3 regions of the Arthrobacter phoenicis genome follow, and region 2 is predicted to be linked to each of the others. Evidence: predicted binding sites of a transcription regulator. Region 2 holds the regulator's gene; each other region holds the start of a gene.
The links. Region 2 encodes HrcA, which represses chaperone genes, less so after heat shock. Its sites were predicted from a motif close to TTNGCACTCGNNNNNNNCGAGTGCNAA; they were not measured.
Positions count from the first base shown of each region.

Region 1: a site for HrcA is predicted at 1,649-1,675, ahead of ABC337_RS10505 (Hsp20/alpha crystallin family protein). Genes of this name have one in related genera too.
Region 3: a site for HrcA is predicted at 1,642-1,668, ahead of groES (co-chaperone GroES). Genes of this name have one in related genera too.

Region 1 covers NZ_JBDFMK010000001.1:2,226,602-2,237,121, reverse strand. The annotation lists gene ABC337_RS10520 (GH1 family beta-glucosidase) at 1-101, opposite strand, end outside; gene ABC337_RS10515 (hypothetical protein) at 219-608, opposite strand; gene ABC337_RS10510 (J domain-containing protein) at 666-983, opposite strand; gene ABC337_RS10505 (Hsp20/alpha crystallin family protein) at 1,125-1,550, opposite strand; gene ABC337_RS10500 (MerR family transcriptional regulator) at 1,721-2,026, shown strand; gene ABC337_RS10495 (phosphatase PAP2 family protein) at 2,057-2,839, opposite strand; gene ABC337_RS10490 (hypothetical protein) at 3,153-3,362, shown strand; gene manD (D-mannonate dehydratase ManD) at 3,537-4,766, opposite strand; gene ABC337_RS10480 (sugar kinase) at 4,842-5,870, opposite strand; gene ABC337_RS10475 (bifunctional 4-hydroxy-2-oxoglutarate aldolase/2-dehydro-3-deoxy-phosphogluconate aldolase) at 5,867-6,535, opposite strand; gene dgoD (galactonate dehydratase) at 6,541-7,689, opposite strand; gene ABC337_RS10465 (carbohydrate ABC transporter permease) at 7,696-8,589, opposite strand; gene ABC337_RS10460 (carbohydrate ABC transporter permease) at 8,586-9,554, opposite strand; gene ABC337_RS10455 (ABC transporter substrate-binding protein) at 9,664-10,520, opposite strand, start outside.
Region 2 covers NZ_JBDFMK010000001.1:3,513,983-3,523,669, reverse strand. The annotation lists gene ybeY (rRNA maturation RNase YbeY) at 1-270, opposite strand, end outside; gene ABC337_RS16695 (PhoH family protein) at 267-1,355, opposite strand; gene ABC337_RS16690 (GerMN domain-containing protein) at 1,847-2,755, shown strand; gene ABC337_RS16685 (16S rRNA (uracil(1498)-N(3))-methyltransferase) at 2,821-3,612, opposite strand; gene dnaJ (molecular chaperone DnaJ) at 3,615-4,745, opposite strand; gene hrcA (heat-inducible transcriptional repressor HrcA) at 4,812-5,825, opposite strand; gene ABC337_RS16670 (DUF3097 domain-containing protein) at 6,068-6,925, shown strand; gene ABC337_RS16665 (DUF4870 domain-containing protein) at 7,053-7,472, shown strand; gene hemW (radical SAM family heme chaperone HemW) at 7,561-8,799, opposite strand; gene lepA (translation elongation factor 4) at 8,802-9,687, opposite strand, start outside.
Region 3 covers NZ_JBDFMK010000001.1:2,622,452-2,632,971, forward strand. The annotation lists gene ABC337_RS12405 (class I SAM-dependent methyltransferase) at 1-1,135, opposite strand, end outside; gene ABC337_RS12410 (hypothetical protein) at 1,192-1,587, shown strand; gene groES (co-chaperone GroES) at 1,825-2,121, shown strand; gene groL (chaperonin GroEL) at 2,203-3,813, shown strand; gene ABC337_RS12425 (acyltransferase family protein) at 4,078-6,138, shown strand; gene ABC337_RS12430 (DUF389 domain-containing protein) at 6,122-7,090, opposite strand; gene ABC337_RS12435 (acyltransferase family protein) at 7,267-9,375, shown strand; gene guaB (IMP dehydrogenase) at 9,567-10,520, shown strand, end outside.

The sequences.
Region 1 (10,520 bases), 1.3 Mb from region 2:
TCCTCGTCCAGCGCGCCTTCGATCTGGAACGCGGCAGTGGCCACGCCCATGGTGAACCCTGCGGGCAGGATGGCGGCCAGATCGCGGGCGGAAGCTTTCATCGGTGGTTCCCCTATGCAGTTGCGCTGGTGATTGATTGATCTTAGGCCCGGAGCGGGGCGCTTCCTAAACCCCGGCCCGCGCCGCCGTGCCGCGGCCGGCCGCCCCCGGGGGCCGGGTCAGTAGTGCACGCCGTCGGGGCCGAACAGGAACTCCTTCGCGTGCGCCACGGCCTTCTTGAACGCGTCATTGCGCAGGGTGAGCAGCTGCTCGGCGTCGTCCGCCGCGGGCTCCAGGTAGGCGGTGAAGCCGGGTCGCAGGACCCAGATGTCGCCCGCCGGAGGCAGGTAGAAGACTCCGAACGAGCGGTGCTGGCTGTCCTCGGCGGCCCAGATCGGCACCACGGCCAGCGCCGCCCCGGTGTCGACGTTGATCCATTGGGCGCGCGGCAGGGGAAGTTCGTGCGCCTCCGGGTCAAGGAACGGTGCTGTGCCCTCGCCCCAGCGTTCCTCGAAGCGTTCGTGGAAGGCGGGGATCAGGTGTGAATCGTATTGCCGCCATGCGCTCATGGCTGCCCTCCTCATGTCCAGCTGTGGTGGCGGGTGCGGGGACCCGGCGGCCGCGCATCACCACGGCCCGCGTTCCCAGCGCACCGGGGTGACCCGGACCAGCGGCCGCGTGGCCCGCCGCCGCACCGGGATGTCCCGGCCGGCACTATCGAAGCCCTCACTCCGTCCGTAGGCGGGGTCGTACCGGGCCCGGGATTCCGGGTGGCCGAGGACGGCGAAGGCCTCAAGGACCCGGCGCACGTCCTCCCCGCCCGCCGCCCCGACGTCGGGGTGCAGGCTACGCAGCAGCGCCCGGTACCGGCGCCGGATGTCCGCACCGGTGGCGTCCGGCCCCACGCCAAGCGCGGCATACAGGCCCCGCGGGTCACGGTTCACGGCCCCGCCCCTCCTTTCGGACGGCTCCTTTCGGACGGCCCCTTTTGGACGGCTCCTTGTGGAATGCTCCTTTTGGACGGCGGGGACCCGGCGCCGGAGGGCACCGGATCCCGCGCCAAACCGGCAGAAATGCCGCCGGTGCTACTTGGCGATCTCGTGCATGCTGTCCTGGCTGTGCGTGATCTCGATCTTGCGCGCCTTTGCCTTTTCCAGGACCGGAATGCGCAGGGTCAGCACGCCGTCGGTATAGCTGGCCTTGATCTTTTCCGTGTCCAGCGAATCGCCCAGGATCAGTTGCCGGCTGAAGACGCCGCGGGGCCGCTCCGAGGCGATCATCTCGACGTTCGGCTGGGTCGGGTCACGGCGTTCGGCCCGGACGGTCAGGACGTTCCGTTCGATGTCGAGGTCCACCGAATCGACGTTGACGCCGGGGAGGTCGAAAGCGGCAACGAATTCGCCGTCCTCCTGCCAGGCGTCCATCGGCATCGCGGCAGGCCGCGCCGTGGTTCCGAAGACCTGCTGGGTCAGCCGGTCAAGCTCACGGAACGGGTCCGTACGCATCAACATCATTTCCCACTCCTTCATCCGAGAGTCCTTCAGGTTTTCGGGCTATCCGCCGCCTCTACCATCTACGAATTATCTATGGTGGCGGATATAGTTTTTTTATAGCACCGGCATGAAACTGGTGCAAGAGGATTTTGCGGCGCCGCGGCGGCGTCGACCCGAAGGAGGGCAGCATGGCGCAACGGGGGGACGACGTGGGGGTCTACGCGATTTCGGTAGTGGCCGAGCTGGTGGGCACGGGGCAGCAGAACATCCGGCTGTACGAGCGCAAGGGCCTGTTGACGCCCGACCGCACGGCGGGGGGCACCCGGCAATATAGCGAGACGGATCTGGCCGTGCTGCGGCGGATCGGTGAGCTGCTGGCGGAGGGCCTGAACCTGGCCGGCGTCGCCAAGGTGCTGGAGCTGGAGACCGCCAACGCGGGGCTTCGCCGGGAGCTTGAGCGGCGCAAGGACGCGCAGCGGCGCGCGGCCCGCTAGAGGAACCGCGGGCCCCGCGCCGTCGAAGGCCTATTCCGCGGCGGATTCCTTCTTGGAGAGCTTGCCGGTGACCGGCTCCCCCTCGATACGGACGGTCCGCCAGGTATCGAGCAGCATGACCGCGCCCAGGATCACGAAGGAGATGGACAGCGAGGCCAGCGCGTCGGTGGTCCAGTGGTACCCCAGGTACAGCCGGCTCAGCGCGGCGAAGACAATGCCGATGCCGGCGACGGTGAAGCCGACGACGGCGGCGCGCGGGTTCCGGCGCCGCGAGAAGACCAGGAATGAGGTGACCAGCAGGAAGTCGCAGGCGCCCAGGACGTGGCCGGAGGGGAAGGAGAAGGTGGCGTCGGCGCCGAAGAGCATCAGGTCCACCGGAGGACGGTGGCGTTCGACGGTGTGGCCGATCAGCTGGGCCAGGATGACGCCGGTCAGCATGGCGCCGGCCAGCACCATGGGCCGCCAGGCGTGCTTGGCCAGCAGGCCCCAGGCGACGGTCACCACCAGGATGATGATGGGCAGGCCGATCGGGCCGAAGACGATCGCCAGGATAATCATGATGGTGGTGGCGGGCTCGCCGCGCAGGGCCACCAGGCCGGAGCGGATCGGCTCGTCGACCACGCTGACGCCGGTGTGGGTCAGGACGCTGACCAGGATGAAGGTGAACAGCGCGGCGCCGACGACCATGAGGATGGCGCCGGTGCGGTAGAGCCGGCGGCGGTCCTCGGGCTCCATGTACCGCTCTTCAACGACAAACTTGTCGTGGAAGACCCGCCACCAGCCCGAGCGTTCTCCTGATTGGTCTTGCGCCATTGCCCGCGTCCGCCTCTGCCCTGTGTTCGTGGTCCCCGCGCTGTACGCCCGGGACGTGGCCACCGCGTGGTGGCCGGCGGCCGGGCCGCCCGTATTGACCGTGTGCTTACTAATGTTCAGGAAGATTATCCCGGTTTGCTGTGAGGCCGGGCACCGGCGGCTCCGGACACACCGCGAATGATCCGGCGCGCCGTCCGCGTGGTGATTTGACTCACATTTAACCCAACCGCTAATCTCACTTCAGCCGTGGTCCGCACGGTGACACAGCGGGGTGAAATGGAGCGCAGGGGGCGCTCCGGGAGAGGCAGTTCTGATGACCACAGCCAACGAGTGCATTGAGATCCAGGTGGACAGCCGGCGGCTGCTGGACGAGCGGCTCAACGACGCGGTCCAGGGCCTGCAGCGGGTGGCCATGCTCACCGGCACCCACGGCATCCTGTTGACCCGCCACAAGCCCGGCCACTACACCGCGGCGCTCTCGGACCAGGTCCCCTTCGGCATGACCCGGGAACTGATCCACTAGGCCCGCCCGACGGCGCAGACCGGAGCGCCGGCGCGCCGCACCATCCACAGACCAGGCCCCGGCCGGCTGAGCCTCGACTCGCCGCCCGGGGCCTTCTGTGCGTTTCCCGCTATTGGATTGCCCGGCGCCGGGATGCCGGGCGACGCCGGCGCCGCCTGGCCCCGGCGCTGCCGGTCACCAGTCGTGGACGGTCCCGTCGACCAGGCGGTTATAGGGCAGGTAGGCCTGCTGGTAGGGGTACGCGGCGGCGGCTTCCTCGTTGAATTCCACTCCCAGCCCGGGCTCCTCTCCCGGGTGCAGGTAGCCGTCGGTGAAGGTCATCGACTGTTCGAAGACCTCGTTGGTGGCGGCCGAGTGCTGCATGTACTCCTGGATGCCGTAGTTGTGGATGGCCAGGCCCACGTGCAGCTGGGCGGCGAAGCCCACCGGGGAGATGTCCGTGGGGCCGTGGAAGCCGGACTTGACCTGGTACTGGGCGGCGAAGTCCATCACCTTCTTCAGCGGGCTGATGCCGCCAAAGTGGGTGGAGGCGGCCCGCACGTAGTCGATCAGCTGTTCCTTGATCAGGGCCTGGAAGTCGTAGACGGTGTTGAAGACCTCGCCGATCGCCAGCGGGGTGGTGGTGTGCTGCCGCACCAGCCGGAGCGCCTCCTGGTTTTCGGCCGGGGTGCAGTCCTCCAGCCAGAAGAGATCGTAGGGTTCCAGGGCCTTCCCCAGCTTGGCGGCCTGGATGGGCGTCATTCGGTGGTGGCCGTCGTGCAGCAGCGGCAGTTCCGGGCCGAACTCGTTCCGGACCGCTTCGAAGACGGTCGGGAGGTGCCGCAGGTAGGCGCGGGTGTCCCAGTCCTCCTCCTGCGGAAACGCGCCGCGCCCGGCCGGTTCGTAGTCGTACCGCTCACCGGAAGCCTGGGCCTGCGCAGCCACCCCGTAGACGGCCTTGATCCCGGGGACCGCGGTCTGGATCCTGATGGACTTGTAGCCCAGCTCCAGGTGTTCGCGGACCGAGTCGAACAGGGAGGGCAGGTCCGAGCCCGAGGCATGGCCATAGGCGCGGAGCCCGTTGCGGGAGGCGCCGCCGAGCAGCTGGTAGACCGGCATCCCGGCGAGCTTGCCCTTGATGTCCCAGAGGGCCATGTCGACGGCGGCGATCGCAGCCATGGTGACCGGGCCGCGGCGCCAGTAGGAGCTGCGGTAGAGGAACTGCCAGGTGTCCTCGATCCGGTGCGGGTCCTTGCCGATCAGCAGCTGGGCGACGTGTTCCTTCAAGTACGCGGCAACGGCCAGCTCGCGGCCGTTCAGGGTGGCGTCCCCGATGCCGGTCACCCCGTCCTCCGTGGTGATCCGGAGGGTCACGAAGTTCCGGGACGGGCTGGTGACGAAGACGTCGGCGGCAATGATTTTCATGGGTGGAGCGGTCCTTTCGCGGCGGAGGGTGACGGCGGACTCTGTTGGCGGACTCCGACGAGGGATGGGGGCGCCTCAGCGCTGCGTGCCGCCCTCCGGGAGGGCGCCCAGCAGGGCCAGTTCGGCGGCGGTGGGCAGGCCCTCGCAGTCGCCGGCGGAGCTGACGGCGAAGGCACCGGCCAGGGTGCCGCGGCGCAGGCGTTCGGCGGTGCCGGCGCCCTCGAGCAGGGCGGAGAGGTAGCCGGCGGTGAAGGCATCGCCGGCGCCGACGGTGTCGATGCTGGTGACGGGGACGGCGGGGGCTTCCAGGCGGCCCGCGGCGGTGTAGACGCCGGCGCCGGCGGCGCCGCGTTTAACCACGACGTCGAGGACGCCGCGGCCCAGCAACTCCGCGGCCATCGCCGCCTCCCGCTCCGCGCCGGCACTTTCGAAACCGTCACCGGCACCGGCAACCGGATCGGCGGCGGTGGCTCCGGTCCCCCGACGGGCGCGTTCGCCGCCGTCGGCCACCAGGTCCAGTTCGTCGTCGGAGGCGATCAGCACCGTGGCATGCCGGGCGAGCGGCGTCAGTACGGCGCGTGCCTCGTCGCGGGACCAGAGCTTGGCGCGGTAGTTCACGTCCAGGGAGACGGTGAGCCCCTCGGCGGCGCCGCGGGCGGCGGCGTACTCCACGGCCCGGCGGGCCTCAGGGCTGAGTGCCGGGGTGATGCCGGTCAGGTGCAGCGCCCGGGGCGCGGCGGCGAAGGCCCGGTCCACGTCGTCCCGGTTGAGGGTGGAGCCTGCGGACCCGGCCCGGTAGTAGAACGCCCGGCTGATGTCCGCGGTGCGGCGTTCGAGGAACATCACCCCGGTGCCTCGGGTGTCCTCCACCCGGTGGCGGACGTCGATGCCCTCGCCGCGCAGCCCGCGCAGGATGAATTCGCCGTGCGGGTCGGACCCGACGACGCCGGCCCAGGCCACGCGGTGGCCCAGCCGGGCGACGCCGACCGCCACGTTGGATTCGGCCCCGGCCACGTGCATGCCCAGGCTGCCGCCGGCCGAGAGCGGACCGGCGGAGCGGAGCGAGACCATGGCCTCGCCGAGGGTGAGCAGGTCGACGCTCACGGCCGGGCCGCCGGGACGGCGGCGTAGCCGGAGGCCAGTTCGACGAAGGCGCGGGCGCGTTCCCGGACCGGTTCGAGGTCCCCGCCGGAGGCTGCGTCGCCGAAGAGCGGACCGCCGAGGCCCACGCCCACGGCGCCGGCGTCCCAGTAGCTTTCGGCCTCGTTCAGTCCCACGCCGCCCACCGCGATGAAGGGGATGCCGGGGAACGGGTCGCGGACGGCCTTCAGGTAGCCGGGGCCGCCGACGGAGGCGGGGAAGAGTTTCACGGCAGTGGCACCGCGGTTCATCGCCTCGTAGGACTCGCTGGGGGTGAACGCCCCGGCCAGGACGGGCAGCTCCAGCCGGACCGCTTCTTCGATGGAGCTGGCCAGCGAGGGGGTCACGATGAACTGGCCGCCGGCCTCGGCAACGTCCGCGACGTCGTGGGCGGTCAGGACGGTGCCGGCGCCGACGTAGCAGCCCTCGGGCGCCACCGCCCGGACCGCCGCGATGGCGCCCAGGGCGTCCGGCGTGGTGAGGGCGATCTCGACGAAGCGGAAGCCCTCCCCGAGGGCGGCGAGGGCCGCGCGGGCGGCGGCTCCGCCGTCGTTGCCGCGCACGATGGCGACCAGGCGGGTGGCGCTGATGCCGCCCAGCAGGGCCGCTGAAGTGAGGGTGGTGTTCACGCTTCCTACCATTCTGCGAAGGCGCCGTCGTCGTGGCGCCAGACCGGGCCGCGCCAGGCGTGGCCGCGCTTGTCCGCGGCACGGACCACGGCCTCGTCGATCTCGATGCCGAGGCCTGGGCCGGTGAGCCGCTCGATGTGGCCGTCGACGAATTTCAGCGGCGTCTTGTCCACCACGTAGTCCAGGACCTCGGCGCCCTGGTTGTAGTGAATGCCGATGCTCTGCTCCTGGATCAGGAAGTTCGGGGTCGCGAACCCTACCTGCAGGCAGGCGGCCAGGGCCAGCGGCCCCAGGGGGCAGTGCGGGGCCAGCTGGACCTCGTAGATTTCGGCGAGCGAGGCGATCTTGCGCACCTCGGTGATGCCGCCGGCGTGGGAGAGGTCCGGCTGGGCCACGGCGATGCCGGCCTGCAGGGCGGGCAGGAATTCCTGCCGGCTGTAGAGCCGTTCGCCGGTGGAGACCGGGGTTGTTGTGGAGGCGGTGAACTCCCGCAGCAGGTGCGTGTTCTCCGGGACCACGGGTTCTTCCAGGAAGAACGGCCGGTACGGTTCCAGCAGCGGCGCCACCCGGCGGGCGTTGGCCAGGCTGAAGCGGCCGTGGAAGTCGACAGCGACGTCGCGGTGGTCGCCCAGGACCTCGCGAGCGGCGGCCACACGGCGGACGACGCCGTCGAGCTCGGCCACGGAGGCGAGCGGGCTCATCCGTCCGCTGGCGTTCATCTTCACCGCGGTGAGGCCCACCTCCAACTGCGCGCTGATCTGGTCCGCCACCTCGTTGGGTTCGTCGCCGCCCACCCAGCCGTACATCCGGATCCGGTCCCGGACGTGTCCGCCCAGGAGCTGGTGCACGGGGGTGTTGAAGTGCTTGCCGGCGATGTCCCAGAGGGCCTGGTCCAGGCCGGAGACGGCGCTGGCCAGGATGGGTCCGCCGCGGTAGAAGGAGCCCTTGGTCATCACCTGCCAGTGGTCCTCGATCCGCAGCGCGTCCTGGCCGATCAGGACCTCGGAGAGCTGGTCCACGGCGGTGCGGACGGTTTCGCTGCGGCCTTCGCAGGTGGCCTCGCCCCAGCCGACGATTCCGCTCTCGGTCTCGATCCGGACGAAGAGCCAGCGCGGCGCGACGAGGAAGGTTTCGATTCTGCTGATGCGTGTCATTCGTGCCTAGCCCTTGGTGGCCCCGGCGGTGAGGCCGGAGACGATGTATTTCTGCGTGAAGAGCGCAATGATCATGATCGGGATGGTGACCACCGTGGCGGCGGCCATCAGCCCGCCCCAGTCGATGCTGGCGTAGGAGACGAAGTCGAAGATCGCCACCGGCAGGGTCTTTGTCTTGGAGCCGGAGAGCACCAGGGCGAACATGAAGTTGTTCCACGAGAAGATGAAGGACAGGATGCCGGCCGTGGCGATGCCGGAGACGGAGAGCGGCAGGGTGATCCGGCGGAACGCCCCGATCGGGGTGAGCCCGTCCACCTGCGCGGATTCCTCGAGTTCCAGGGGCAACGAGTCGAAGTAGCTCATCATGATGTAGACGATCAGCGGCAGCGCCACGAACATGTGGCTGAGGATCAGCACCTCGAACCCGCCCACCATCTTCAGGTTGGAGAAGACGTAGTACCAGGGCACCAGGAGCGAGACGCCGGGGATGACGCGGGCCATCAGGACCACCAGGGCCGAGCGGTGCATGGTGAACCGGCTCATGGCGTAGGCGGCGGGGACGCCGAGCACCAGGGACAGCGCCGTGGAGACGAAGGCCACCCAGAAGCTGTTGAAGATGAAGATGAAGTAGTTGTTCCGCTGCAGCACGTTGGCGTAGTTCTCGCCGGTGGGCGTAAAGACGAAGGACTTGGCCGTGTCGTAGATGTCCACGTTGGTCTTGAACGAAGCCAGCAGCATCCAGATCAGCGGGGCGATGAGGAAGAGCACGACGGCGATCAGCGCGACGACGCGGAAGACCTTGTACGCGCGGGTCGCCAGCGGCTTGCGACGGCGGGCGGGACGGGGCGCCGCGGACGGGACGGCGGCGATTCCGGCCGGGGTCTGGGAGGGGACGGTCATTTGCTTACCGCTTTCTTGCGCATGGTCAGCAGCCACATGGTGCCGATGATGATCATGAAGAACAGGATCAGCACCGCGGAGGAGAGCCCGTACTGGTTGTAGTCGAAGCTCAGGCCGTAGGCGTAGACGTTCAGGGTCTCCACCTCGTGGAAGGAGCCGCCGCCCTTGCCCTTGGTGGCGTAGAGGATGTCGAAGGTCTTCAGGGCGTCGATGCCGCGCAGCAGGATGGCGACGATCACGGTCGGCATCATCAGCGGCAGGGTGATGAAGAAGAACCGCTGGAAGGAGTTGGCGCCGTCCATCCGGGCGGCCTCGTCGGGTTCGTCCGAGAGCGAGGTCAGGCCGGCGAGGAGGATTAGCACCACCATGGGCGTCCACTGCCAGATGTCCATGAAGATGGTGGTGCCCAGGGCGGTGTCCTGGCCGGAAAGCCACGGCTGCGGCGGGATGCCGATCATGCCCAGCAGCTGGTTGACGAAGCCGATGTTGGGGTCGAAGATCAGGCGCCACATCATGCCGACCGCCACGGGGGTGGCCACCAGCGGGAGCAGGATCGCGACGCGGACCCACTTCTCGCCGCGGAACGGCCGCCAGAGCAGCAGGGCGATGCCCATGCCCAGAACTACCTCGCAGATCAGGGCCACGCCGGTGAAGGAGAGCGTGCGGCCGACGGCGGGCCAGAACCGTTCGACGTCGGAGAGCACGGTGACGTAGTTGTCCAGGCCGATGAACTCCGACGCCGCGCGGACCGAGCCCTGCGAGTCGGTCAGGCTCAGGTACAGGGTCCAGGCCAGCGGGAAGATGATCAGGACGCCGACGAAGATCATCGCCGGGGCGGCGAAGAGCCACTTGCGGTGCCGGTTGGCCCAGGCGGAGAAGCTTCGCTGCGGGCCGGCTGAGCGGGCCGGGCCGCGGCCGGCGGTCCCCGGCGGCGTGTCGCTGCGGGTGGTGTTCAGAACAGACATGGTTCACCTAAGGAGTCAGGGGGTGAAGGTGGGGCCGGCGGTCCGGCCCGGAGTGGAGCGGTCCCCCGCGGGACGGCCGGAGCCCGGCCGTCCCGCAGAGGAGGGAGCGCTACTTCTTTTCGCTGTCCAGGAACTTCTGGAACGCGTCCGACGCCGAGGAGGCCTCGGTGGAGGCATCCGCGCCGGTGATCGTGGCGACGATCGGGGCGCCGACGATTTCGCGGGCCTTGCCGACGGTGACAACCTCGGGACGGTCGTGGCCGACGCCGTTCTTGGCGCTGACGGCAATCGCGTCGGCGAGGTCCTTCGGGTAGGTGGAAGTGCCGGCCGGGTCGGCCCAGACCGAGGCGCGCGGACCGGGGACGCCGGCCTTCTGCGCGGCCAGGGTGCGGTCCTTGCTGGTGGCCCACTGGATGAACTTCCAGGCGTTGTCCTGGTTGCTGGAAGCCTTGTTGATGGCCAGGCCCCACGAGGGGATGTTGTACGGCTTGGAACCGGCCGGGCCGGCGGGGAGGGCGGCGAAGCCCACCTTGTCGGCGACCTTGGACTTGGCCGGGTCGGTGGCGTTCTTGTAGAGCGAGTCGGCCTCGGTGTAGAAGGCGGCCTTGCCCTGGGTGAAGATGGCCATCGCCTCGGGCCAGCTCATGTCGGTGCTGACGTTCTTGGGGCCGGAGTTCTTGATCAGGCCGCCGTAGAAGGAGTAGGCCTTCTTGGCCGCGTCGCTGCCGATGGCGGATTTGCCGTTGGCGTCGATGAAGTCGCCGCCGAAGCTGTAGAGGAAGCTGGAGAACTGGGTGACGGCGGCGGACTTGCCGGTGCGGGCCACGAAGCCGGCGGTGTCCGGGTTGGCGGCCGAGATCTTCTGGGCGGCGGCCTGCAGTTCGTCCATGGTCTTGGGAACCTCGATACCGGCGGCCTGCAGCAGGTCCTTGCGGTAGTAGAGGACCTCGCGCTCGGTGATGATCG
Region 2 (9,687 bases):
GATGGCGATGTCACCGAGCATGCCCTGCGGGGTGGGCTTGTCCGGGGTGCCGGGGGTCAGTTCGTCCATCGGGACGGAGAGGACGTCGGTGGAACCCGGCTCGTCCATCAGCTCGATGTGAAGCTTTTCCATCGCGGGCTCGTCCACCAGCAGGATGGAAAGCTCCGCCTGCGGGTGGATAAAGAGGCGTTCGAAGACGTACCGGGCCAGCGCCACCAGCTCGGCCTCGTCGACGGCGATGCCGGATTCGTTGTTGACCTCGATGCTCATGCGTGTTCTCCCCGCTTGTCCCGGGCAACTGAGTGCTTGACCCGGTTTCGTTGTGCTTCGTCCCAGACGCTGTAGGCGTTGACGATGTCGCCCACCAGCCGGTGCCGGACGACGTCGGCGGCGTCCAGGACGGAAAAGTTGACGTCCTCGATGCCCTGCAGGATATCCTCGACGATCCGCAGGCCGGACCGGGTGCCGAACGGCAGGTCCACCTGGGTGATGTCGCCGGTGACCACCATCTTGGAGCCGAAGCCCAGGCGGGTGAGGAACATCTTCATCTGCTCCGGCGTCGTGTTCTGGGCCTCGTCGAGGATGATGAAGGCGTCGTTCAGGGTCCGGCCGCGCATGTAGGCCAGCGGCGCCACCTCGATGGTGCCGGCGGCCATCAGGCGCGGGATGGACTCCGGGTCCATCATGTCGTGCAGCGCGTCGTAGAGCGGCCGCAGGTAGGGATCGATCTTGTCGCTCAGCGTTCCGGGCAGGAAGCCGAGCCGCTCGCCGGCCTCGACGGCGGGGCGGGTGAGGATGATCCTGCTGACCTCCTTCTGCTGCAGCGCCTGCACGGCCTTGGCCATGGCCAGGTAGGTCTTGCCGGTGCCGGCGGGGCCGATGCCGAAGATCACGGTGTTCGCGTCGATGGCGTCCACGTATTTCTTCTGGTTCAGCGTCTTGGGCCGGATGGTCTTGCCTCGGCTGGAGAGGATGTTGGTGGTCAGCACCTCCACCGGGTTCTGCAGCGACTGGCTGCGGAGCATGGAGACGAGCTGCTGCAGGACGGCCGGGGTTATCACCGTGCCGCGGGCCACCAGCCCGCGCACCTCGTTCAGGAGCCGCATGATCCGGGGCACGTCCGCCGGCGGGCCGCTGATGGAGAGCTCATTGCCGCGGACGTGGAAGTCGACGCCGGGGTACTGGGATTCGATGAAGCGCAGCGCCTCGTCGTGGCTGCCCAGCGACTGCACCATCTGGCCCGAGTTCTCGAAGACCACGACCTCCGTCCGCACGCCTGGGATGGAGTGGGGAAATTCCCCGGTGGTGCGTTCGCCCGCGGTGGTCCGGGCCTTGCCGTTGGCTGCTTCAGTCATGGTGATGGCCCGCGGGCCTCTGGTTCCCTCCAGCTCGGATATGCTTCGTCGCCGCCGCTCCCGTCTGGCCGCCGTGAGGTGCGGCGTCGCCGGGTCCGGCGGTCCTCCCATCTTACGTCAGGAGACCGCCGCCGTGCCGCGCTCCCGGCCCGGCCGGACGGGCCACCCCAGGGCCGGGCCGCCGTCGTCGTCGACCGCTTCCGAAGAGCCTTTTCGACGCATCTTCGACGGCCCTTTCGACGCCTCCGGGGGTGCGGTTAGCGGGCTTTAGGTATCAACTTCATATCGGCCTCATATCGTTCCCGTTGCAGTTTGTTCGGGCGCCCCGCTTCCCCGCCGGCGGAAACCTCCCCTGTGCCATGCTGGATTGGGCCTATCGGTCACGACCGGCAACGACCCGCACATCAACGACCTCAGGGAGAGGGAGCACCGCAATCGGCAACAAGGGCGCCAGCAGTCAGGGCACGAGGACCGCGACGGCGGCACGGCGCATGCGCCGCGGCCTGCTGCTGTTCGTGCTGCCCGCGTCCCTGGTGCTCTCCGGTTGCGTCGCCAACCCCCGGCAGGACATCACCGACGCCGGCTCCCCCACGCAGACGGTGCCGGGACCCGCGGACGGGACCACCGCCACGAGCGCCCCGCTGGAATCCGCGCAGGCCTCCAACAAGGCCCCGGTGTACTGGATCGGCCGCAGCAACAACAACGTCTTCCTCTACCGCGAATTCCGCGACGTCTCCGAGGACGACAACCCCGTGACCCGCGCGTTGCGGGTGATGATGTCCCAGAAGCCCCTGGACCCTGACTTCTTCACCCCGTGGCAGAACCCCCGCAAGCTCGCCACCTCGATCTCCGGCAAGAACACCATCACGGTGGACGTGTCCTCCGACGCGTTCAACAGCAACCTCGACGCCGACATGGCCGAGCGCGCCATCCAGCAGCTGGTCTACACGGCCACCGCCGCCGCTGCCAGCGCCGGCCTCACGGACTCCGGGCAGCAGATCCAGGTGGTCATCCTGGTGGACGGCCACACCGACTATGTCGCGTTCAACCGGGTCCGGCTGGGCGCGCCCACCTCCCGCAGCGCCGGCATGGTGGCGCCGGTGTGGATCATCGACCCGCAGGAGGGCACCACCGTGGCCGACGGCGCGGTGAAGATCTCCGGCCGCAGCACATCACCGGGCGGGAAGCTCCGCTGGGAGATCCAGAAGGTCGACGGCACCGCCAAGACCCCGTACCAGAGCGGCATGATGACCGCGGCCGCGGATGCCCAGCAGTCGGGCCTGTTCAGCTTCACCCTCAACTTGGGGCCGGGCAGCTACGAGGCGCGGGTCGCGCAGGTGGACGCGAACGGCAAGGCCACCGACCTCAACGTCGACACCCGCGGCTTCACGGTTAAATAGCCGGGTAAATAGCCCCGTCAAATAGCACGGTCAAATAGACCGCTAAGCCGCCAGCCGGGTAGCCGCTACCAGCGGCCCAGGACGTCGCTAGCCAGCACGGTCGCCGCGGGCCCGGCGGTGGAGGACCGCAGCACGTGGTGCCCCAGCAGCGCGGTCACGGCCCCCGCATCACAGAGCCGGGTAACCTCCCGCGGGCTGATCCCGCCCTCCGGTCCGACAATCATCAGCACCTCGCGCGGCGCCGCGGCGTCGTCCGCGCTACCAACGCTCTCCTGCCAGTCGGCCAGCACACGGCGCAGGGGCCGGACGGCGTCCTCGTGCAGGATCACTGCCAGCCCGGCGGATGCCACCGTGTCGGCCACGGCCGCCTGCAGCGAGCCGCCGTCCACCGCGGCGCGGACCTCGGGGATCCAGGCCCGGCGGGCCTGCTTCGCCGCCGCCGTCACCACGGACTGCCACTTGGCGTGCGCCTTCGCGGCACGCTCGGGCTTCCAGCGGACGATCGACCGTTCGGCCTGCCACGGGACGACGGCGTCGATCCCCAGCTCGGTCGCGGTCTCGGCCGCGAGTTCATCCCGGTCGCCCTTCGCCAGGGCTTGCACCAGAATGAGCCGCACCGCCGGGCGCGGCTCATCGTTGACCGCGGCGCACTCGAGCGTCAGCTCCTGGGGCCCGGCGGCGGTGACCGTGCCGGTGATCCGGCGGCCGGCGCCGTCGGCGATGTCGACCTGCTCCCCCGCCGTGAGGCGTTTGACCGTGACGGCGTGCCGCGCCTCGGCGCCGTCCAGCACGAAGGTGGAGCCGGGGGCCTGGTGGTCCAGGGTTCCGGCGGGGGTGAAGAAGACCGGGTTGCTCACCGCTACAGGTTACCGAGGCGGTCCCGCAGCTTGGCGAAGACCCCGCCGCTGGCGGCCAGCTTGCCCTCGGTGAACTGTTCGCCGCGGAGCTTGGCCAGCTGGCGCATCAGGTCTTCCTGGGCGGCGTCGAGCTTGGCGGGGGTCTCGACCTGGAGGTGGACCTTGAGGTCCCCGCGGCCGTAGCCGCGCAGGTGGGTGACGCCGAGGCCGCGCAGGGTGATGACCTCGCCGGACTGGGTGCCGCTCTTGACGTCGATTTCCTGCTGGCCGTCGAAGGTGTCCAGGGTCAGCTCGGTGCCGAGGGCAGCGGCCGTCATCGGAATGGTGAGGCTGGCGTGCAGGTCGTCGCCCTCGCGGACGAATGTCGCGTCGTTGTTGACCCGGATCTCCACGTACAGGTCGCCCGAGGGGCCGCCCGCCGGGCCGGCCTCGCCCTGGCCGGAGAGCTGAATCCGGGTGCCGGTGGCGACGCCGGCGGGGACCTTGACGGTCAGGGACCGGCGGCTGCGGATCCGGCCCTGGCCGGCGCACTCGTTGCAGGGATCCTTGATGACGGTGCCGAAGCCCTCGCAGCTGCCGCAGGGGGCGGTGGTCATGACCTGGCCCAGGATGGAGCGGACCGGGCGCTGGACCTGGCCGCTGCCGCCGCAGATGTCGCAGCGTTCCGGGTGGCTGCCCTCGCGGCAGCAGGAGCCCTCACAAGTGGGGCAGGTGACGGCGGTGTCCACCTCGAGCTTCTTGTTGACGCCGAAGACGGCGTCGCGCAGCTCGATCCGGACGCTGATCAGCGCGTCCTGGCCGCGGCGGACGCGGGAGGCCGGGCCGCCGGCTCCGGCGGCGCCGCCGAAGAAGGTCTCAAAGATGTCTTGGAACGCGAAGCCCTGGCCGGCGTAGCTGCCGCCGCCGAAGCCGTTGTCCGTGCCGTTCTCGTTGCCGGTGGTGTCGTAGACGCGGCGCTTCTGCGGGTCGGAGAGCACCTCGTAGGCGTGGGTGACCGCCTTGAAGCGCTCGGACGCGTCCTCGCCCGGGTTAACGTCCGGGTGCAGGGTCCGCGCGAGTTTGCGGTAGGCCTTCTTGATTTCCTCGCCGGTTGCTTCGCGGGAGACTCCAAGAACGTCGTAGTGGCTGCTCAAAGTGTGTATCTCTTCCTTTTTGTACTGCCGGTGCTGGGCGACAAGACTGGTGGTGGATCCGGCCGGTCAGGGGCCGAGGATCCGTGAAAGGTAGCGGGCCACCGCGCGGACGGCGGCCATGGTGGTGGGGTAATCCATCCGGGTGGGGCCGAGGATGCCCACCTTGGCGGTGGCGTCCGGGCCGTACCCGGTGGCCACCACGGAGGCCTCGGAGAGCCCGTCATAGGGGTTCTCCCGACCAATGCTGACGGTCACGCCGCGGGGGTCCTCCGCCATGTCCGAGAGCAGCCGGAGCATGACCACCTGCTCCTCGAGGGCCTCGAGGACGGGGCCGATGCTCAGCGGAAAGTCAACGTTGGAGCGGGCCAGGTTGGCCGTGCCGGCCATGACCATCCGCTCCTCGCGGCTGCTGGCGGCCAGCGCCTCAAGTCCGCGGGCCAGCGCCTGGGCGGCGCCGCGGCGGGCGGGGGCGGTGCTGTCGACGACGTCGGGCAGGGTCTGCGGGAGCAGGCTCAACGGAGTGCCGCCGAGACGGCCGAGGAAGACGCCCCGCAGTTCGGCGAGGGTCTCGTCGCCAAGGTCTTGGCCGACGTCGATGACGCGCTGTTCGACCTTGCCGGTGTCCGCGATGAGCACTGTCAGCACTTTCCGCGGTGCCAGCAGCACGAACTCGATGTGCCGCACCCGGGCCCGGCTGAGCAGCGGGTACTGCACCACGGCCACCTGGTTGGTCAGTTGCGCCAGCAGGCGCACCGTCCGGTCCAGGACGTCGTCGAGGTCTTCGGAGCCCTCCAACAGAGCCTGGATGGCCCGCCGCTCCGCCGGGGACAGCGGCTTGACCGCGGATATGCGGTCAACGAAGAGCCGGTAGCCCTTGTCCGTGGGGATTCGGCCGGCGCTGGTGTGCGGGGCGGTGATCAGCCCCTCGTCCTCCAGCGCGGCCATGTCGTTGCGGATCGTGGCGCTGGAAACGCCCAGGTGGTGGCGTTCCACCAGCGCCTTGGAGCCCACGGGTTCACGGGAATGGACGTAGTCCTCCACGATGGCGCGCAGCACTTCGAGTTTGCGTGGTTCGCTCACGCCGCACCTCCAATCGAGCCTCAACCGTCAACCGGCGCCCGCCGCCCGGAAGAACCCGGGGGTTAGCACTCGGCATGCCTCAGTGCTAACCAGTCTAATATGTCCGGCCGCGTTGTTAGCATTGGATTCGCTCCGGGCGTGACCGTGGCAACCCGGGCGGCTGCCCGGCGCGGCCGGCCACCTACCCGGCCTCATGCAGTTCCCGTTGCAGTTCCGCCCCGATGCAAAGCAGTGTGTAACCGATGTCCTATCAGAACTGGGGCCCGCAGGACCTCACCGCCCCCGCCCCCTCCCAGCTGCCCGAGGTTCCGGTGCAGCGCGGCATGGTCCTCGAGGACGTGCAGTCCGGCTGGGTGGGTGCCGTCACGCGGGTGGAGAAGTCCGGCGGCATGCACGTCGTGGCCCTCGAGGACCGGCGCGGGAAGTCCCGGACCTTCCGCCTCGGCTACGGCTTTCTCCTGGAGGGCCGGCCCATCCGGCTGATGCCGCCGGCACCCCGGGCGGCCGCAGGGCCTGCGGCCGGGGCCCGCACTGCGTCCGGCTCGGTGCGGGTTGAGGGCCAGCGGGCGCAGGTGGCCAAGGCCAGCCGGATCTGGGTTGAGGGCAAGCACGACGCCGAACTGGTCGAGAAGGTCTGGGGCGACGATCTCCGGGTCGAGGGCATCGTCGTCGAGCCCCTGCACGGCATCGACGATCTCGCCGCCGCGGTCAAGGACTTCCGCCCGGGTCCCGGCCGCCGCCTCGGCGTCCTGGTGGACCACCTGGTGGCCGACTCCAAGGAATCCCGGATCGCCGAGGCCGTCATGGCCTCCCCCGGCGCCCGCGGCAACGTCCTGATTGTCGGCCACCCCTACATCGACGTCTGGCAGGCCATCCGGCCGTCCGTGCTGGGCATCGAACGCTGGCCGGTGATCCCCCGGGGCGTGGACTGGAAGACCGGCATCCTGACTGCCTTCGGCTGGCCGCACAGCACCAAGGAGGACATCGGTTTGGGCTGGCAGAAACTCCTCGGCGCCGTCCGCAGCTACGCCGACCTGGAACCCTCGCTGCTGGGCCGGGTGGAGGAGGTCATCGACTTCCTCACCGCCCCGGGACAGTAGGGTCCGCCCGGCGAGGTGGCGGGCGACGGCGCCCAAGCAAGTATTCTTGATACGGTGGCCGCCGCGTTTTGGCGGTGGCCGCGCCCGCACAGGTACCAACGCTCCACCGCAATCCAAAGGACGAAACGTGGCAGAAGACGCACGCGAACACACGGACCCCCAGGCCGGTCACGGCCAGTCGCAGTACCATGGCGTTCCCGCAAATGCGCTTCCCCTGACCGCCAGCGAGGACCGTCAGTGGGCCACCCTGTCGCACTTCGGCGGCATCCTCGGCTGCATCCCGTCACTGCTGATCTACCTGATCTTCAAGGACCGCGGACCGTTCACCGCCCAGGAGTCCAAGGAAGCGCTGAACTTCACCCTGCCGCCGACGATCGCGGCCGTGGTCGCCAACCTCCTGGTGTTCATCCCCGTGGTGGGCAACTTGTTCGCGGTCCTGGCCACGGTCATCTGGATCGCACTGGCCTGCTTCTCCGTGGCTGCCGGTATCCACGTCAACCGCGGCCAGCCGCACCGCTACGAGTTCAACCTGCGCTGGATCAAGTAGCGCCGGTTCCCACGCTGACGGGCACCCCGGGATTTCTCCCCGGGTGCCCGTTTTTGTCTAATGTGTGCGGTTCGTTGGCCCGGCGGGGTCAGTCCGGCAGCAGCCGGCGGACGACGGCGTCGGCCAGAAGGCGGCCCTTCAGCGTGAGGACCAGCCGGCCGCGGAAGGCCTGCGCCGGCTCCACGAGCCCGTCGGCGATCAATCCCGCGACCGCGTGCCGGCCGGTTTCCTCCAGTCCGCCCAGGCTGGGGATGTCCAGGCCCGACACCAGCCGTGCCTCGAGCATGATGCGCTCGATATTGCGGGTCTCCGGGTCCAGGGTTTCCCGCCCGGCCGCCGGGGAGGCGCCGGAGTCCAGCCGCGCCGCGTAGGCGACGGGGTGCTTGACGTTCCACCAGCGGACTCCGCCGACGTGCGAGTGGGCCCCCGGCCCGATCCCCCACCAGTCGTCGCCACGCCAGTAGGCGAGGTTGTGGCGGCAGGCCTGCTCCGGCGTCGCCGCCCAGTTGCTGACCTCGTACCAGCCCAGCCCGGCAGCGGAAATGAGCTCGTCGGCGAGTTCGTACTTGGCCGCATGGTCGTCGTCGTCGATTCCCGGGACCTCGCCGCGGCGGATCTGGGCGGCGAGCTTGGTGCCCTCCTCGACGATCAGGGCGTAGGCGCTGATGTGGTCCGGGCGGTAGGAAAGGGCCGTCTCCAGCGAGTGGCGCCAGTCCTCCAGCGACTCGCCGGGCGTGCCGTAGATCAGGTCGAGGCTGACGGCCAGCCCGGCCTCCCTGGCCCACTCGACCACCAGAGGCACCCGGCTGGGTGTGTGGGTCCGGTCCAGGACCTTGAGCACGTGGGGCACGGCGGACTGCATCCCGAAGGACACCCGCGTGAAACCGGCGTCGGCCAGCAGCTGCAGGGACTCGCGGGTCACCGAGTCCGGGTTCGCCTCGGTGGTTACCTCGGCGCCGGGTGCAAGGCCCCAGGAGTCGACGGCGGCGCGCAGGATGCGGGCCAGGTCTTCCGCGGGAAGGAGGGTGGGGGTGCCACCGCCGAAGAAGACGGTGCTCAGCGGACGCTCCGGCAGCCCGGAGGCGGCCAGGGCGCGGGCCGCGAATCCGACCTCCGCCACGGCGGTGTCGGCGTAGGCATCCTGGGACGCCCCGCCGCCGAGTTCCGTGGCGGTGTAGGTGTTGAAGTCGCAGTAGCCGCAGCGGACCGCGCAGAACGGGATGTGGACGTAGAGCCCGAAGGCCCGGCCCCCGGCGCCCTCCAGCGCCTGGGCGGGCAACAGCCCGTCCGAAGGCGCGGGGTCGCCGAGGGGTAGTGCGCTTGGCATGGTTACTTCTTGGCCTTGTCCTTGGATTCTTCCGTGGTCAGGGCGGCGATGAACGCCTCCTGCGGCACCTCGACGCGGCCCACCATCTTCATGCGCTTCTTGCCTTCCTTCTGCTTCTCGAGCAGTTTGCGCTTTCGGGTGATGTCACCGCCGTAGCACTTGGCGAGCACGTCCTTGCGGATGGCGCGAATGCTCTCGCGGGCGATGATGCGGGAGCCGATGGCGGCCTGGATCGGCACCTCGAACTGCTGCCGCGGGATCAGTTCGCGCAGCTTGCCGGTCATCATCACGCCGTAGGCGTAGGCCTTGTCCCGGTGGGTGATGGCGCTGAATGCATCCACCTGCTCGCCCTGGAGCATGATGTCGACCTTGACCAGGTCGGCGACCTGGTCGCCGTCGGCCTTCCAGTCCAGCGAGCCGTAGCCGCGGGTGCGGGACTTGAGGATGTCGAAGAAGTCGAAGACGATCTCGGCCAGCGGGAGCCGGTAGCGGATTTCGACGCGGTCCTCGGAGAGGTAGTCCATGCCGCCCATGACGCCGCGGCGGCTCTGGCAGAGCTCCATGATGGCGCCGACAAACTCGTTCGGCGCGAGGATGGTGGCGGAGACCATCGGTTCGCGGACCTCGGCGACCTTGCCCGTGGGGTACTCGCTGGGGTTGGTCACGTGGATGACCTTCTTGTCCTCCAGCGTGACCTCGTACTCGACGTTCGGGGCGGTGGAGATCAGGTCCAGGTTGTATTCGCGTTCCAGCCGTTCCCGGGTGATTTCCAGGTGCAGCAGGCCCAGGAAGCCCACGCGGAAGCCGAAGCCCAGGGCGGCGGAGGTCTCCGGTTCGTAGACCAGCGCGGCGTCGTTGAGCATCAACTTCTCCAGCGCATCGCGCAGC
Region 3 (10,520 bases), 890 kb from region 2:
GGCCACCCGGAAGGAGTTGCCGGCGCAGTTCCTCCGGGGTGACGGCCACGCCGCGCTTCTTGATCTCGAGTACCCCGATTCCGTTTTCCCTGACCCAGGCCTTGAGGGCCTTGACGTTGAGCGGCATCACCTCGAGGACCTCGTAGGCCCGGGCGAACGGGGTGTCCTGCAGGTCGGGGGCGCAGATGTAGGCGATGTGCTCGTCCACCAGGTGTCCGCCGAGCCGGAGCGCGACGTCGGCCACGAGTCCGGCGCGGATCACGGCCCCGTCGGGTTCGTAGAGGTACCCGGACACCGGGCCCACGGGGGCCGCCGGGCCGCCGTCGAAGTCCTCGGCGCTGGTGAGCTCCGCCGCCCCCCGCGGGCCGAGCACCAGAGCGGCGCGGCGGATGCCCCGGCGGCGGACGGCGTTGAACCACAGGGCCACCTCGGTGACGTCGCCGCCCACCGAAACCCACTGTGCCTCGCAGTCCGCGGGGATCGCGGTGTGGGGGATCCCGGGGCCCATCTTCACGCCGATAGCGCGGCCGGAGGCGGCCAGCGACTCGACAAAGGACAGGGGCGGGGAGAAGTCCTCCGGGTCCCAGAGCCTGGTGGTGCCCGAGGTGGACGTGGTCCGGCGGGCCGGGTCCAGCCAGACCCCGTCGATCCCGTCCAGGGGCACGGATTCCGCGTCGGCGTGGACCACGGTGGCGTTCCGGAACGGGATCAGGTTCATCGTGGCGCAGGCGGCGGTGGTTTCATCCAGCTCCACGGCGGTCACCGTCAGGTCCAGGGACGCCAGGGCCATCGCATCGGCGCCGAGGCCGCAGCCCAGGTCCGCGACGTGGGTGACCCCCGCCTCCGCGAAGCGCTGGGCGTGCCTGGCGGCGACCGTGAGCCGCGTGGCCTGCTCCAGGCCGGCACGGGTGAAGATCATCTGCCGGGCGAATTCGCCGAACTTGGCCTCCGCCTTGGTCCGAAGCCGGGACTGCGTCAAGGCCGCGGAGACCAGATCCGCCGGGTGACCGGCCTTGCGGAGCGCCGCGTTGAGCTGGAACGCCTCCTCCTCGCGGTACGGGCCCAGCGAGGACAGCAGTTCCCACCCCGCCGGGTTGAGCAATGGTGCGATCTGGTCCTGCGGTGTCTCAGCCATGCCATCGATCGTAGTTCAGGCCCGGGAACCCCGCGGCGCCCACTAGGCTTGACGGCATGAACGACAGGAACACGGAAACCGATGGAACGGCAGCGGGGGAGGCTCCCGGCCGCCGGGGATTGGCGCGCTACGCCCGCCCGGCTTTGATCGCCGGCATCGTGGTCGCCGTCGTCTGTGTCGCGCTGCTCGTGATCATCTTCCTCCTCGACACCTTCAACGCAACGGTTTACTCGGTGGACGGCAAGGACGTCGCGGACGCCACCGACGAGGCCCGGGCCATCCGCGACACCTACGCCGGGGTCCGGATCGGCAGCATCATCTTCCTCGTCGCCGGCGTCATCGCGGCCCTGGCCGGCGGGTTCCTGCTCTACCGGACGCGCAACGACGTGCCCCGGGTGGAGGAGGACGACGACGGACTGGAGTGGGACTACGACGACCTGGCGGGGGAGTAGCCGGGCCGCTCGCCCGTCCGCTCTTCCAGAAGGCCGTTCGCCACAGATGAACTTCTGGCACTCACCTTGACCGAGTGCTAACTCCTTACATAGAGTCGTCATTAGCACTCCCCCTAGGCGGGTGCTAATACCAAAGCATCAGCTGCCAGGCTGCTGCCGGCACCGCGACGACGGTCTGTACGCATGGCACCACCGCTTTGAAGTCCATGAATTTGCTGACGAAAAGGAGAGGTCCGAGTGTCGGTCTCTATTAAGCCTCTTGAGGATCGTATTGTTGTCCGCCCGCTCGAAGCCGAGCAGACCACGGCCTCCGGCCTGGTTATCCCGGACTCCGCACAGGAGAAGCCGCAGGAAGGCGAAGTTGTCGCGGTAGGCCCCGGCCGCTTCGATGACAACGGCAACCGCGTTCCCGTCGACGTTGCCGTTGGCGACGTCGTCATCTACTCCAAGTACGGCGGAACCGAAGTCAAGACCGGCGGTGTCGAGTACCTCGTACTGTCCGCCCGCGACGTTCTGGCGATCGTCGTAAAGTAACTCTCTTGGATCCCCGCGCCGCCGGACCGTCAGCAATGAACGGAACGGCTGCGCGGGGTTCTTTCGTGAAAGGACAACACCATGGCAAAGCAGCTCGCGTTTAACGACGCTGCCCGCCGGTCCCTCGAGGCCGGTATCGATAAGCTCGCCAACACCGTCAAGGTGACGCTCGGCCCCCGCGGCCGCAACGTCGTTCTGGACAAGAAGTGGGGCGCCCCCACGATCACCAACGACGGCGTGACCATCGCCCGCGAGGTTGAGTTGGACGACCCGTACGAGAACCTGGGCGCGCAGCTGGCCAAGGAGGTCGCCACCAAGACCAACGACGTCGCCGGTGACGGCACCACCACCGCGACGGTGCTGGCGCAGGCCCTGGTCAAGGAGGGCCTGCGCAACGTTGCCGCCGGCGCCGCCCCGGGCCAGATCAAGCGCGGCATCGAGGTCTCCGTCGAGGCCATCGCTGCCCGCCTGCTGGAGAACGCCCGTCCGGTTGAGGGGACCCAGGTGGCCAACGTTGCCGCCATCTCCGCGCAGAGCGACGAGGTCGGCGAACTGCTGGCCGAGGCGTTCGGCAAGGTCGGCAAGGATGGTGTGATCACCATCGAGGAGTCCTCCACCACGCAGACCGAACTCGTCCTGACCGAGGGCATGCAGTTCGACAAGGGCTACCTGTCCCCGTACTTCATCACCGACGCGGACCGCCAGGAAGCCGTCCTCGAGGACGCTCTCATCCTGATCAACCAGGGCAAGATCTCCTCGCTGCAGGACTTCCTGCCGCTGCTGGAGAAGGCCCTGCAGTCCTCGAAGCCGCTCTTCATCATTGCTGAGGACGTCGACGGCGAGGCCCTGTCCACGCTGATCGTCAACCGCATCCGCGGCACCCTGAACGTCGTCGCCGTCAAGGCTCCCGGCTTCGGTGACCGCCGCAAGGCCATGCTGCAGGACATCGCGACACTCACCGGCGCGCAGGTTGTCTCCCCGGAACTGGGCCTCAGCCTGGACACCGTGGGCCTGGAGGTCCTCGGCACCGCGCGGCGTATTACCGTCACCAAGGACAACACCACGATCGTCGACGGCGCCGGTTCGGCCGAGGACGTTGCGGCCCGCGTCGCGCAGCTGCGTGCCGAGCTGACCCGCACCGACTCGGACTGGGACAAGGAAAAGCTGCAGGAACGCCTGGCCAAGCTGGCCGGCGGCATCGGCGTCATCAAGGTCGGCGCAGCCACCGAGGTCGAGCTGAAGGAAAAGAAGCACCGCATCGAAGATGCCGTGTCCTCCACGCGTGCTGCGCTGGAAGAGGGCATCGTCTCCGGCGGCGGTTCGGCCCTGGTCCACGCCCTCAAGGCCCTCGACGAGGACCCGACGGTCAAGGCCCTCGACGGCGACGCGGCAGCAGCCGTGGGCATCGTCCGCCGGGCGCTGACCCAGCCGCTGCGCTGGATCGCCCAGAACGCCGGCTTCGACGGCTACGTCGTTGCCGCACGGGTGGCGGACTCGGCCGTCAACCAGGGCTTCAACGCGAAGACCGGTGAGTACGAGGACCTGATCGCCGCCGGCGTGATCGACCCCGTCAAGGTCACCCGCGCCGCCCTGCGGAACGCTGCCTCCATCGCCGCTCTGGTTCTCACCACCGAGACCCTGGTGGCGGAGAAGCCGGCCGACGAGGACGAGCACGCCGGCCACCAGCACTAAGGTCAACGTGTAGTTCCGGCTGCACCACGTGCATCCAGAAAGAACGCCCCGGCATCGCGCCGGGGCGTTCTTTCGTCTTATGGCGCGCCTGTTTTGCCGCGGTGCGGCCTGGAACCGCATGGCCGGTTCACAAGCTCCTCACAGTCCGCCCTGCTTAACTCGCTGGGTGCATAACGGCGGCTGGCACCCCCGGCGCACCTTCCGTAAAGTGGAACACTTAGGTTTCGGCGGCCCGATGCGGGCCGTCCGTGGTGAGGAATTTTGATGACGCAGCAGGCGGGGCTCCAGGAAGCCGCCCTAACGGGCATTCCGGCCCGTCCCAACCGGAAACCCGGCTACCGGCCCGAGATCCAGGGGCTGCGGTCGCTGGCTGTCCTGATGGTGATGACGTACCACATCTGGTTTGGCCGGGTCTCCGGCGGTGTGGACGTTTTCCTGCTGGTGTCGGCGTTCCTCATGACCTTGCAGTTCGTGGGACGTTTCGAGGACGGGCGTCCGACCGCCCTGGTCAAACACTGGCTGCACCTCTTCCGCCGCCTCATCCCGGCGGCCGTCGTCGTGGTGGTCGCCACGCTGGCGGCGACGATCTTGTTCCTTCCCCGGACCCGGTGGCTGGACATCGTCGGCCAGGCCTGGGCGTCCCTGGTGTATTCCGAAAACTGGCTGCTGCAGGCCCAGGCCACCGACTACTACGCGTCGGACCACTCCTCGGCCAGCCCCTTCCAGCATTTTTGGTCGCTGTCCATCCAGGGGCAGGTGTTCATCCTGTGGCCCCTGATCTTCGTGGGTGCCGGGTTCCTCGCCAAGCGCTTCCGCCTCAAGTACCGGTCGCTGCTGGCCTACGTTTTCGGGCTCGTCTTCGCAGTCTCCTTGGCCTACTCCATCGTGTTCACAGCTTCCAACCAGACCGAAGCCTATTTCGACACCGGTGCCCGCCTGTGGGAATTTGCCCTCGGATCGCTCGTGGCGTTGGCCCTTCCGATCCTCCGGATTCCGGTCCCATGGCGGGTGCGCCTTGGGTGGCTTGGTATCGCCGCGATGCTGAGTTGCGGCTTCCTGCTGGACGTCCAGGCGTCCTTCCCTGGCAGTATCGCGCTGTGGCCCACCCTGGCCGCCGCTTGCGTGATCGTCGCTGGTCAGACCGGCAGCCGGTTTGGGGTGGATCGGATTCTCAGTTCCCGGCCGTTGGTCCGCCTCGGGGACACGTCCTACGCGATGTACCTCTGGCACTGGCCGCTCCTGGTCGTTGCGCTCGCCGTCCAGCAGCGCGACCACGCCGGTCCGGTCACGGGCTCGGCGATCATTGTGGCCACCATCGCGCTGGCCTACCTGACCACCCGGTTCGTGGAGCGCCCGTGGCGGCAGTGGAAGTGGCCGGAGGTAAAGCGGCGCCGGGCCTCACTCGCGATCGTGGCCGCCCTGACGGTCGCAGCCGTCCCACTGGTCGGGCTTCAGCTGGCGTTGTACTTCGAGAATCAGGGCATCCTGGCTAAGGCCGCGCGAAACAATCCCGGTGCCCGTGCGCTGCTGCCGGACTTCACAGAGCAGGCCGACGCCGATGCGGCGCTCCTTCCCGCGCCGGAGAACTTAGGCAAGGACTGGGCCAGTTTGCCGCAGCCGTGCAGCGGTACACTCGAGCCCCAGGACGCCACCCTCCGCGGAGTGTGCAACGAAAACACCCAGACCGGGGACTCGGCCAAGACGGTCCTCGTCCTCGGCGACTCACACGCAGAACAGTGGCTCCCGGCCCTTGAACCGGTGAGTGATGAGAAGGGATGGCGGCTCTACGCCATGCTGATGGGCGGCTGCAAGCCCGCCACGACTGCGCAGAACGCCAACGCCGATTGCGACAAGTTCAACGCCGCCGTCACGGCAGAGGTCAAGCGCAACCCGCCAAATGCGATCGTGGTGGTGGGCACCGCGGCGTCGCCCTCGTCAACCGATGAAACGCTGATTCCCGGTCTGGAGGCCAGCCTCGACACCTGGACCGGGATGGGCATCCAGGTGGTCCTGCTCCGGGACAACCCCAGGTTCGGATTCAACATGGCAGACTGCGTCGTCACCAAAGGCGAATCCGACCCGGCGTGCCTGCCGGCCAAGAGTGGGCTCTTCGCCGCAGATAACCCGCTCGACACCCTGGCAGACAAGGCCCCGAACGTCGTCACACTTGATATGACCGACCTCATCTGCCGTGAAAACGACTGCCCCGGCGTCGTGGGCAACACCTTCGTCTACCTGGACAACAACCACCTCAGCCGCACCTATTCGGCGAGCATGGCCCCGATGGTCAAGGACCGGCTGCTCTCCGCTACCGGCTGGGAGTAGCGCGGCTCCGTCCCTGGCGGGGTCGGGTGCCGCGGGGGTGCCGCCGGGTCACCACCCGGTAGAACAGGAGCACGGCCACCGCCGCGACAACCAGCCCGGCGAGGTTAATGAACAGCTGCACGGCCGAGCCGGCCGCCTTCTGATACTCGCCCAGCACCAGCGCCACCGCGACGAACCCCGCCGCCGGCACTGTGGTGACCGAGATAAACACACCCACCAGGGCAGTGGAACGGCGGCTGATGACCGACAGCATGCCGGCCACCCCGGCCAGCAGCGCCACGATCAGCGAGTACGGTCCCGGGTGGTAGATGAACTCGACAGCGGAGCCGGTGTCCAGCGCGGACGTGGGAAAGAGCCCCAGCGGAACGGACAGCCAGGCGGTGAAGGCCGCCGCGAGCATCGCGACCGGGAACCCGACGCCGAGGGCCAGGGCTGCGCTGCGGCCGAGCCGCCACTGCCGCCGCACCAGCGCCACCGCCAGCGCCGCGAGCGGCCCGAATTCCGGACCGACGGCCATCGCGCCGACGATGGCGATGGTGGAGTCCGTGACGATGCCGATGGCCGCAAGCTGGGTGGCGAGAACCAGGAAGGCCAGGAAACTCCAGGTCAGTTTGGCGTCGTCCCCGGTCTGCCGCGAGACCTCGTCCCAGATCATCGCGTCCGCGCCTTCGCCCGGGGCCTCGGCGACGGCGCGGTCGGCCCGATCGGACAGCAGGAGTTCGGGGGTGGTCACGGAGATGGAGCCCGCCCGCTGCACGCCCAGTGACTGAAGCCTTTCCAGCAGCGGTTCGACGGCTTCCCGGGCGATCATCACCTGCAGCACGTCACCCTTGGGCACCAGCGAGGTCCCCGGGTGCAACGCCACTTCCGCCACACCTTCCGCATCCGAGCAACACTCGACGACGGCGGAGGTCAGCTCCGCCGGAACGCTTATTCGCACCGTGACAATCACCGGCGGCCTCCTTCGACCCGTTCAGAGTAGCCGGGGGAGGGCGGCGGGCGACCCAGCCGCGCGGTCTCGAGGAGCGCGGACCCTGGAACAGCCGCGATGAGTAAGCACTCTGGCGATTGGCGAAGGAAATTACGGTTCGGTAACATTGATGGTTCGGAATCCTGTCCACTATGTCGATGAATCACCCCGAGGGGTCCCGCGTGCCAGAGCTGCGAACCAGTACCACCCGGCCGCATACACCGGCCGGGTCTCCGGCGAGCCGGAAAACGGGCTACCGCCCCGAGGTTCAGGGGCTGCGTGCCCTGGCCGTCCTCATGGTCGTGACCTACCACGTCTGGCTGGGCCGGGTCTCGGGCGGCGTGGACATCTTCCTTCTCATCTCGGCCTTCCTCATGACCCTGAGCTTCGCCCGCAAGGTCGAGGCCGGGAAGCCGCTGCGCCTCCTACACCACTGGCTCCACCTGCTGAAGCGGCTGCTGCCCGCCGTCGTCGTGGTGGTGCTGGCCGTGCTCGCCGGGACCTGGGCGATCCTCCCCGCGAGCCGCTGGCCCGACGTCCTGAGCCAGGCCTGGGCCTCCCTCTTGTACCGGCAGAACTGGCTGCTCGCGGACACCGCCGTCGACTACTACGCCCAGGACCACTCGGGCGCGAGCCCGCTGCAGCACTTCTGGTCCCTCTCCATCCAGGGGCAGGTCTTCCTGCTGTGGCCGCTGATCTTCGCCGGGACGGCGCTGCTCCGCCGGGCCCTGAACCGCTGGACGCCGCTGGGGAAGAAAGGCGTCAGCTACCCGCTGCTGCTCGCGGTGGCCTTCGGCGCAGTCTTCTCCGCGTCGCTCGTCTATTCCATCGACCAGACGGCCAGCAACCAGGCCTACGCGTACTTCGATACCCGGGCCCGGCTTTGGGAGTTCGCCCTGGGCTCGCTGCTCGCACTGGCCCTGCCGCACCTGAAGCCGGGCAAGGCGCTGCGCGTGGTGCTGGGCTGGACCGGCCTCGTGGCGATGCTCTCCTGCGGGCTGCTCCTGACCGTCGACCGGTCCTTCCCCGGCTTCATCGCCCTCTGGCCCACGCTGGCCGCCGCCGCCATCATCGTCGCCGGGCAGAGCGGCAGCCGGTTCGGCGTGGACCGGCTCCTGACCTGGCGGCCGCTGGTGGCCCTCGGCGACAACTCCTACGCCCTGTACCTCTGGCACTGGCCGCTGCTGGTGCTGGCCCTCGCCGGGTGGGGGATCACCGCCCCGAACCTCTGGCAGGGCCTGGCGATCGTCGCCGTCTCCATCGCGCTGGCCGTGCTGACCACCCGCTACGTGGAGAAGCCGCTGCGCCAATGGCACTGGCCGCAGAGCCGGGCCTGGCGCTCCGCCGTCGTGATCGCCGCCTGCGGCGCCCTGCTGGCCGCCCCGATCACCCTCTGGCAGGGGCGCATCAGCGCGGACGAGGCCGCCGCCGCCGCGCAGCCGCGCGACCTCACCCCCGGGGCCGCCGTCCTGGCGCCGGAGAACGCCGGCAAACCCACGCCGGAGGCGAAGATCATCCCCGCGCCGCAGGCGATGAAAAACGAATGGGCGGACATCGACGGCCTCTGCACGGACGCCAACGTCCCCAGCAACCCGCTGCTGCAGGGCTGCCTGCAGAACAGCCGCCCCGACCACGTGACCAAGCGGATCGTGGTGCTCGGCGACTCGCACGCCCAGCAGTACATGGCCGCCCTCGGCCCGGTCGCCAAGAGCCACAGCTGGGAGGTGGTCACCCTGCTCAAGGGCAACTGCAGGTTCGGCGGCCAGTCGGACCAGCGAGACGCCGACTGCAACGCCTTCAACAAGGCCAGCGCCGAGTATGTCCTGGAGCATAAGCCGGATGCGGTCTTCACCGTCGCCTCGCTGACCCACAAGGACGCCCCCTACGAAACCGAGGTACCGCAGTACCTCGAGGGCATCAAACCCTTCACCGACGCCGGGATCGACGTCGTCGGGATCCGGGACAACCCCCGCTTCACCCAGAACATGCCCGAATGCGTCCAGAAGAAGGGCGCCGACGCCGCCGCGTGCAACGTCCCGCTCCAGGAGTCCCTGGCCGCCGCCTCGCCGCTGGATGACTACCGCGGCAAGGTGCCCCGGCTGCACCTGATGGACATGAGCGACTTCATCTGCGCCAACGGCACCTGCCCCGCCGTGGTGGGCAACGTCTACGTCTACAAGGACGATAACCACCTGACCAAGACCTACGTGCAGACCATGATCCCGATGTTCGAGGAGCGGCTGCTCGCGGCGACCGGCTGGAGTTGAGCGGAGCCTGCGTGCCGTGCCGGCGCCCCGGATGAAGTGGCTCACATCCGCCGCCCGGAATATGGGGATCGGCGCCAAGGTTCTAGTATCTATTCAACACTTCTGCACAGGCCATGCCCGTAATGACGGGCTGGTCATCTGCTGCAACCCCTACCCGTGAACCCCAGAAACCCAAGGTAAGAGGCGCACTCATGACCCAGCCCGAACACGACCCCTTTGGCTTCGTCGGCCTGACCTACGACGACGTTCTGCTCCTGCCGGGGCACACCAACGTCATCCCCTCCGACGCCGACACCTCCTCCCGGATTTCCAAGCGCATCTCCGTGAAGACCCCGCTGCTCTCGGCCGCGATGGACACGGTCACCGAGTCCCGCATGGCCATTGCCATGGCCCGGCAGGGCGGCCTCGGCGTCGTCCACCGCAACCTCTCGATCGCCGACCAGGCGGACCAGGTGGACCGGGTCAAGCGCAGCGAATCCGGCATGATCACCAACCCGCTGACCATCGGCCCCGAGGCCACCCTGGCCGAGCTCGACGAGATCTGCTCCCACTACCGCGTCTCCGGCCTGCCCGTCGTGGACGAGGGCATGCGCCTGCTCGGCATCGTCACCAACCGCGACACCCGCTTCGTTCCCGAGGCCGACTTCGCGATCCGCCTGGTCAGCGACGTCATGACCAAGATGCCGCTGGTCACCGGCCACGTGGGCATCAGCCGCGAGGAAGCCTCCCACAAGCTGGCCACCAACAAGATCGAGAAGCTCCCGCTGGTCGACGACCAGGGCAGGCTCAAGGGCCTGATCACCACCAAGGACTTCACCAAGGCCGAGCAGTACCCGCTGGCCACCAAGGACGACGAGGGCCGCCTCCGCGTCGGCGCCGCCATCGGCTTCTTCGGCGACGGCTGGGAACGCGCCATGGCCCTGATCGACGCCGGCGTCGACGCCCTGTTCGTGGACACCGCCAACGGCCACTCGCAGGGCGTGCTGGACATGATCCGCCGCCTCAAGTCGGACCCGGTCGCCGCGCACGTGGACATCGTCGGCGGCCAGGCCGCCACCCGTGAGGGTGCTCAGGCCCTGATCGACGCCGGTGCCGACGGCATCAAGGTCGGCGTGGGTCCCGGTTCCATCTGCACCACCCGCGTC